Linked DNA regions of Synechococcus elongatus PCC 11801. The protein of the gene in region 2 binds, or shares a complex with, the protein of the main gene of each other region. Links are inferred from orthologs where the notes say so. Each region holds a gene or a part of one and is shown on either strand. Other genes may lie near its edges.

The links.
Region 1: the proteins of secY (region 2) and secA are in contact, whole or in part, in a crystal structure (PDB 3DIN), measured with the Thermotoga maritima proteins. The link is inferred for Synechococcus elongatus PCC 11801 from one-to-one orthologs. Residues at the interface, in WP_004081795.1 of Thermotoga maritima: Glu108, Gly109, Glu110, Glu111, Ala236, Glu237, Arg238, Arg239, Ile240, Thr241, Ile242, Gln243, Tyr244, Ala245, Arg246, Arg247, Val248, Thr249, Gly250, Arg251, Arg252, Val253, Tyr254, Gly256, Ala257, Ser258, Thr259, Tyr260, Leu261, Pro262; in WP_004082002.1 of Thermotoga maritima: Glu261, Ala262, Arg263, Lys300, Ala301, Arg302, Thr303, Ile304, Ile305, Leu323, Tyr324, Asp325, Pro326, Val329, Ser330, Tyr333, Ile336, Lys340, Phe345, Val349, Glu363, Phe364, Tyr374, Ser375, Gly376, Gly377, Glu393, Ile395, Thr482, Ser483.

The regions. Positions count from the first base shown.
Region 1 is NZ_CP030139.2:2,146,949-2,150,666, reverse strand. What follows is about bases 44-3,448. They hold secA (preprotein translocase subunit SecA), read right to left. Parts: upstream 3,091-3,448; coding sequence 244-3,090; downstream 44-243. Other genes in these bases: DOP62_RS10700 (hypothetical protein), read left to right, coding at 3,284-3,448; DOP62_RS10710 (quinone-dependent dihydroorotate dehydrogenase), read right to left, coding at 44-235. Outside these bases: more of DOP62_RS10710, read right to left, coding at 1-43; more of DOP62_RS10700, read left to right, coding at 3,449-3,718. UniProt on the Escherichia coli protein: Required for protein export, interacts with the SecYEG preprotein conducting channel.
Region 2 is NZ_CP030139.2:1,567,536-1,570,748, reverse strand. What follows is about bases 302-3,201. They hold secY (preprotein translocase subunit SecY), read right to left. Parts: upstream 2,462-3,201; coding sequence 1,142-2,461; downstream 302-1,141. Other genes in these bases: rpsE (30S ribosomal protein S5), read right to left, coding at 3,064-3,201; rplO (50S ribosomal protein L15), read right to left, coding at 2,583-3,026; DOP62_RS07625 (adenylate kinase), read right to left, coding at 582-1,142; rpmJ (50S ribosomal protein L36), read right to left, coding at 396-509. Outside these bases: rpsM (30S ribosomal protein S13), read right to left, coding at 1-241; more of rpsE, read right to left, coding at 3,202-3,213. UniProt on the Escherichia coli protein: The central subunit of the protein translocation channel SecYEG. Consists of two halves formed by TMs 1-5 and 6-10.

The DNA.
Region 1 (3,718 bases), 580 kb from region 2 along the record:
ACCCTGCAGCCAAGCCGACCGGCGTTGCAAAGGTCAAGCCCCAGAGGGACATAGCCAAGCGGGGATCTTGGAATCCGTAGGTCTGGCGGAGGTAGCGGCGAAATCCAAGGGCAAGGGGCGATCGCGATCGTGCCAGAGCTGCCAAGAACCCCAGCGCATTACGCGTCAGCCACTCAGGGTCAACGTTGAGTTGCGACAGCAAGAGCGGCCGCAGCAGCGGGCGATAGAAATCCACTGGCGGACCTAGACCACCTCAGCTTGTTGGCGAGCTTGGGGCTGCGGATCGAACATGAACATCGAGTAGATCACGTTGCGACGAATCGCCGTCATCATCTCCAAGAACAGCTCGTAGCCTTCGCTCTTGTACTCCAGCAGTGGATCTTTTTGCCCATAGCCCCGCAGACCGACGGATTCGCGCAAGGCTTCCATCGCCTGCAGATGCTCCCGCCAAAGCGTATCGATCTGCTGCAGGATGAAGTAGCGCTCAGCCTGTCGCATCAAGCCTGGCTGAATCTGATCGATCTGAGATTCCTTGAGATCGTAGGCAATCCGTAGTTGTTCGTGGAGGAAGATTTTGATCGCCTCAGGAGACAAGTCTTCCAGTTGTTTGGCCTCAAGGTCTGCGAGCAGATAGACAAACTGCTTGACCTTATCAACCAGTTTTTCCAGATCCCACTCTTCCGACGGCAAATCGACGTTGATGTGAGCATCAACGATTTCATCCATCGTCCGTTCGCCGTACTGAATCACCTGTTCTTTCAGCTCAAGCCCTTCCAGCACACGGCGGCGTTCAGCGTAGATGGCACGACGCTGATTATTCATCACCTCGTCGTACTCAAACACCTGCTTACGGATGTCGTAGTAGTAGGTCTCGACTTTTTTCTGAGCCCCTTCTAGCGATCGCGTCAGCATGCCTGATTCAATCGGCATGTCTTCTTCAACGCGGAAGGCATTCATCAGCTTGGCCACGCGATCGCCGCCAAAGATGCGTAGCAGGTTGTCTTCCAAACTCAGGAAGAAGCGCGTGGATCCAGGGTCTCCTTGGCGACCTGCCCGACCGCGCAATTGGTTATCGACCCGCCGCGACTCGTGGCGCTCCGTGCCAATCACATGCAGACCACCGAGTTCAACCACCTCGGCTTGCTCCTGCTTGGTGACGGCTTCGTATTCCTGGCGGACTTTCTGGTAGGCTTCCCGCAGTTTTTGAATCACCGGATCGTCCGTCGGCGCCTTCTCAGCCGCCGTGGCGATCTTGTCTTCGGCTGCCAGTTCCGACAGGCTATTGCCGCCGTAGGTTTTCACCCCGAGATCAACCGCTGCCTTCAGCAGTTTTTCGGCCTCAGAACTCAGTTCCGCCGGAAAAATATCCGACGACGCTTTCCAAGTTTTGCGCGGCTTTTGACCGTTGGGCGACCCAAAGCCTTGAGCAGCAGGGCGACCGCCATCTAAGCCAGCAACGCTGGCAATTCCAAAGTCATCATCCTCAAAGCTGACTAACTGCGGCATCCAGTACTCGCGCAGCTTCAGCCGTGCCATGTAGTCTGCGTTGCCACCCAAGATGATGTCAGTACCGCGACCCGCCATGTTGGTCGAAATCGTGACTGCACCTCGGCGACCGGCCTGAGCAACAATCTCTGCTTCGCGCTCCACGTTCTCGGGTTTCGCGTTGAGCAAGTTATGGGGGATTCCCTGCTCATTCAGCAGTTGCGACAGAAACTCCGATTTCTCAACGCTGGTCGTTCCCACTAGAACCGGACGGCCTTCCGTATGGAGTTCAGCACAGTCAGCCGCGATCGCCCGCCACTTGCCAATCTCAGTTTTGTAGACAACATCAGGCTGGTCCCGACGACGGCTGACCCGGTTGGTCGGCACCACCGTTACTTCGAGCTTGTAGGTCTTCTCAAATTCCAGCTCTTCTGTCTTCGCCGTACCGGTCATGCCCGACAGCTTGGGATAGAGCAGGAAGAAGTTTTGATAGGTGATCGAAGCGAGGGTTTGGGTTTCCGGCTGAATCTCGACGCCTTCTTTGGCTTCCACAGCTTGGTGCAAGCCATCGCTCCAGCGACGCCCCGGCATCACCCGACCGGTAAACTCATCGACGATGACGATCTCGCCACCGCGCACAATGTAGTTCACATCTTTAATGAATAGTTCTTTGGCCTTGATCGCATTGAAGATGAAATGCGCCCAAGGGTCATTGGAGTCGAAGAGGTCACTGACGCCCAGCAGTTGCTCAGCATTGATGAAGCCTTGGTCAGTCAGCAGGACGTTGCGACCTTTTTCATCGACTTCGTAGTCGCCATCCGGCTCTTCTTCGCTGTCCGTATTGGTCGATCGCTGCAGCATCGCAGCTACTTCTGACGCCCGCATATATTTTTCGCTGGGGCGATCGACTTGACCAGAAATAATCAGCGGTGTGCGGGCTTCATCGATCAGAATCGAGTCCACCTCATCGATCACAGCGTAGTTGAAGGGGCGCTGCACCACTTCTTCAATCACCGCCGCCATGTTGTCGCGCAGGTAATCAAAGCCAAGTTCGCTGTTGGTGGCGTAGGTGATGTCGCAGTTGTAGTTGCGGCGGCGCTCCTCTGGTGACATGCCTTGCTGGATCAGACCAACACTGAGACCAAGGAAGCGATGGACTTGTCCCATCCATTCCGCGTCGCGGCGGGCGAGGTAGTCGTTGACCGTGACGACGTGCGCACCTTTACCCGACAGCGCATTGAGGTAAGACGGCAGGGTGGCAACGAGGGTTTTCCCTTCACCCGTCTTCATCTCGGCAATCTGACCGTCGTGCAGAATCATGCCGCCGATCATCTGCACATCAAAGTGGCGCAGTCCCAGCACGCGTTTGCTGGCTTCGCGCATGACAGCGAAGGCTTCAGGTAGCAACTCTGCCAGCAATTCTTTTTCTGCAGCTGGCGAGTGGGAAACCTTGTCGAGCTTCTGGCGAAACTCAGCTGTTTTGGCAATCAAATCTTCGTCGGAGAGGGGTTCAATGTCCTCTTCCAACAGATTGATTTCGGTGACGAGGGGTTTGTACTTTTTGACTTTGCGGACGTTGGGATCGCCCAGCAGCAGATTCAGCATGGTGGCAGCGGTTAGGCGAAAAACAGGCGAGAACCCGCGCCGTAGCAAGTCTCTCGCCTATCCTATCACCGCATCTGAAGTGCTTGAAGACTCGGCGATCGCCTGCTCCACATTCCAGCCAGGGTGAATTCTCCTCTCCTCACTAGGACAGAGATTCGTTGGTTGACTCCAAGAGCAGAGGACTTGCTACTGCATGACACCTGCTGCCCCGATCGCGACTAAACTCCACTGCTCGCTTACCTGTAGCTTAGTTACAACTTTCGGTTTGGCTGCGGGCACCATTCCAAAAGTACAGAGAAAAGGGCAGATGAAATATAGTCCTCAGACAATTGCCTTGAGTATTGCTGGCGTGTTGTTTCTTGGCATGCTCACCTATGCCAGCGGCGAAAAAAGAAAGCTAGAAGCGCTGACGACTCAAAGAGCAGAAGCTCAAGCTGCGGCAGATGAAAAATCTAATGCAGAATTCCTTGCCAGCATCCCGACCTACTACCGCAGCGACTTTATGGGCACTTCTGTGGATAGAGGTGGCTGGGTTTACGCCAGCATGAAGTGCATGCTGATTGCCAAACCATCGATGCCTAATCTTGAAAGAGCGGCTGTTGCCAACGCAGCTCTTCGCAAACATGGC
Region 2 (3,213 bases):
GGCGCTTGATGCTCATGGCTTCCAAACGGCGCAGATCGCCTTCGACCTGGTAATCGTTCTCGACCACTTGGCGGAGAGCCGCAACTTCAGAATCGTTGAGATCCTTGATGCGGGTATCCGGGCTCACGCCAGTTTTGGCGAGAATTTCTTTGGCCCGAGTCGGACCAATTCCGTAGATATAGGTAAGGCCGATCTCAGCCCGCTTGTCGCGGGGCAGATCCACGCCAGCAATCCGTGCCACGCTCTCTACTCCCTATCTTTGGCTACTCGTGAGGTAAAACAATGCAAAAGTTGATGATGCTGACAGGCGCGAATCGCCTGAGGATAGTCTGGTCTGAAGCTCCGATAGCAGAAGCCAACAGCAGGGCACTCGCGAACGGGGAGCGAGCGATCGCCTAGCCTTGGCGTTGCTTATGCTTGGGGTTACTGCAGATGACCATGACGCGACCGCGACGTTTGATGACGCGGCATTTTTCGCAGATTTTGCGAACAGAAGCTCTTACTTTCATGCCAGTATTCGGCAAGACTCCAAAGTTTTGATACTACCACAGTTCGACAAGGCTGGGTAGGGTGGTCGTCGCTTAGGCCGTAACCTGTAGCGCGCTGACCAAGCGATCGGTGACCACTTCAACGGCGGCATTGCCATCAATCTCAAGGAGTTGTTGGCGATCGCGGAAGAAGTTGATCAGCGGTGCTGTTTGCTCGCGGTAGACCTCGAGGCGACGACGAATCACCGCCTCATTGTCATCAGCGCGGCCCCGAGCCAGCATTCGCTCGATGATCACCGGATCGGGAACATCGAGATTGACGGCCTGATTGATCTGTTGATCGATCTCAGCCAGCAGCGCATTGAGGTCTTCAGCTTGGCTACGGTTGCGCGGGAAACCATCCAAGATCCAGCCATTGGCCGTATCTGGTTGCTGAAGGCGATCGCGCACAAGGCCAAGAACCAAGGAGTCTGGAACCAGCTCACCTCGATCCATATAGCCCTGAGCTTCAACCCCTAGAGGGGTTTGCTGAGCAACGGCGGCCCGCAGCAGATCGCCCGTTGAGATATGGGCCAGTTGTAGCTTCCCAGCTACAACAACCGCCTGTGTGCCTTTGCCAGCTCCGGGTGGTCCGAGAAAAATGAGTCGCGTCACTAGTCTTTCACCATTCCTTCATAGCGCTGCGAGATCACGTAGGTTTGCACCTGCTTAGCCGTGTCGATCGCGACACCAACCAAGATCAGCAGCGAGGTTGCACCAAAACCTTGGAAGGTCCGAATCCGAGTCGCACCTTCCACCGCAGTGGGGATGATGGCCACTAGGCCCAAGAACACTGCCCCCAAGATCGTCAGGCGATTGAGGACGCCCTGGACATACTGGCTGGTTGCCCGACCAGGACGAACGCCAGGGATGCTTGACCCCATTTTTTTGAGGTTCTGCGCCAAGTCCACAGGGTTGAGGATCAGGGACGAATAGAAATAGCTAAACGCCACAATCAACACCAAGTAGAAGAGGGCATAGAGCCAGGGTGTTGGACCGTTGGGGCTGAGGTAGTTGGCAATCCGTAGCACCACTTCATTGCTGGTGAAGTTAGCCAAGGAGAACGGCAGGACCAAAATCGCCGAGGCGAAGATGATTGGCATGACGCCACCTTGATTCAGCCGCAACGGCAGGTAGCTACTGCGCTCGCTGTAGACCCGATTGCCCACCTGCCGACGCGCCGAAACAACCGGAATTCTTCTTGTCCCTTCTTGGACAAAGACGATGCCGACAATTGTTGCGAGGAAGACGATAAGCAGAATGACAATGCCACCCACGGTGCTGCGATCGCCGCTCTGGGCTAGCTCCAAAGTCTGCTGCAGCGAGCGCGGCAGGGTCGCCACGATATTGAGGAAGATCAGTAGTGAAGCGCCATTCCCGATACCGCGTTCGGTGATCAGCTCACTGATCCACATCACAAACATGGAACCAGCCACCAAGGCCAGCGCTGTTTGAATCGTGAACAGCGGCCCCGGTGTCACTGCGTAGCGGGTTACCCAGACGGCAATCACAATGCTCTGGAGCAAGGCCCAGCCGAGCGAGACGTAGCGCGTCAACTGTGCAATTTTGCGCCGTCCAGCTTCGCCCTCGTTTTTCTGCAAATCTTCCAGCGCCGGAACCGCCGCCGTCAGCAACTGCAAAATAATCGAGGCGTTGATGTAGGGCAAAATCCCAAGAGCAAAAACACCCAAGGCGGACAGGCCACCCCCCGAAAAAATATCGAGAAAGCCGATCACGCCGCCTAAGTTGGCATTCCCCTGCAGATCATTGCTGAACGCAACCCGATCGATGCCGGGAACAGGAATAAAAATACCCAGTCGGCACAGAATCAACAGGCCCACTGTGATCAGAATTCGCCCTCTCAAACCTGAGGCCTGAGCCATTTGTAAAAAGGTTTCTTGGGCGTTGGGAGTCTTCCCGCGACTGACGACCATAGCAATACTCCGAAGGGGACACGAAGGCCCCGAGCTAAAGCCAGCTTAAACAACAGAAGAGGGGCAGGTGACTGCCCCCATCTGACGTAACCTTTCGGTCACGGAATCAGCGATCGCTGATTCAAGCAATGGTGAAGCTGCCACCCGCCGCTTCAATTTTTTGGCGAGCGGTTGCGGTGAAGGCTGCAGCAGTCACCGAGAGCTTCACGGCGAGATCGCCATCACCCAAAATCTTGAGCGGGCCATCGTTCTGGGTCACAATCCCGGCAGCCATCAAGCTGTCCAGAGTGACTTCAGTGCCAGCGGCCAAATCAGCCAACGCACCGACGTTAACCACCGTGTAAGACTTGCGGTTGACCAGCGGGAAGTGCTTCAGCTTGGGCACGCGGCGGTAAAGAGGCATTTGGCCCCCTTCAAAGCCAGGCCGAGTCGGACGACCCGAGCGCGACTTTTGACCACGCATCCCGAAACCACAGCTTGCGCCTTGGCCAGCGGCAATGCCCCGGCCCACTCGGCGCTTACGCTTTTTCGCTCCCGGTTGCGGAGCGAGATTATCGAGTTTCATGAACCATCACCTTGAAACCAAGAGCAAAGAAAACGGCCTAGTACAGCTGCTCAACCGGGATATCGCGGGATTGAGCAACCTCTTGGAAGGTCCGTAGGCTAGACAGGGCTTCCAAAGCAGCACGGGCGTTGTTGAGCGGACTCTTGGAACCCAAGCGTTTCGCCAACACGTTTTTGACGCCAGCCAG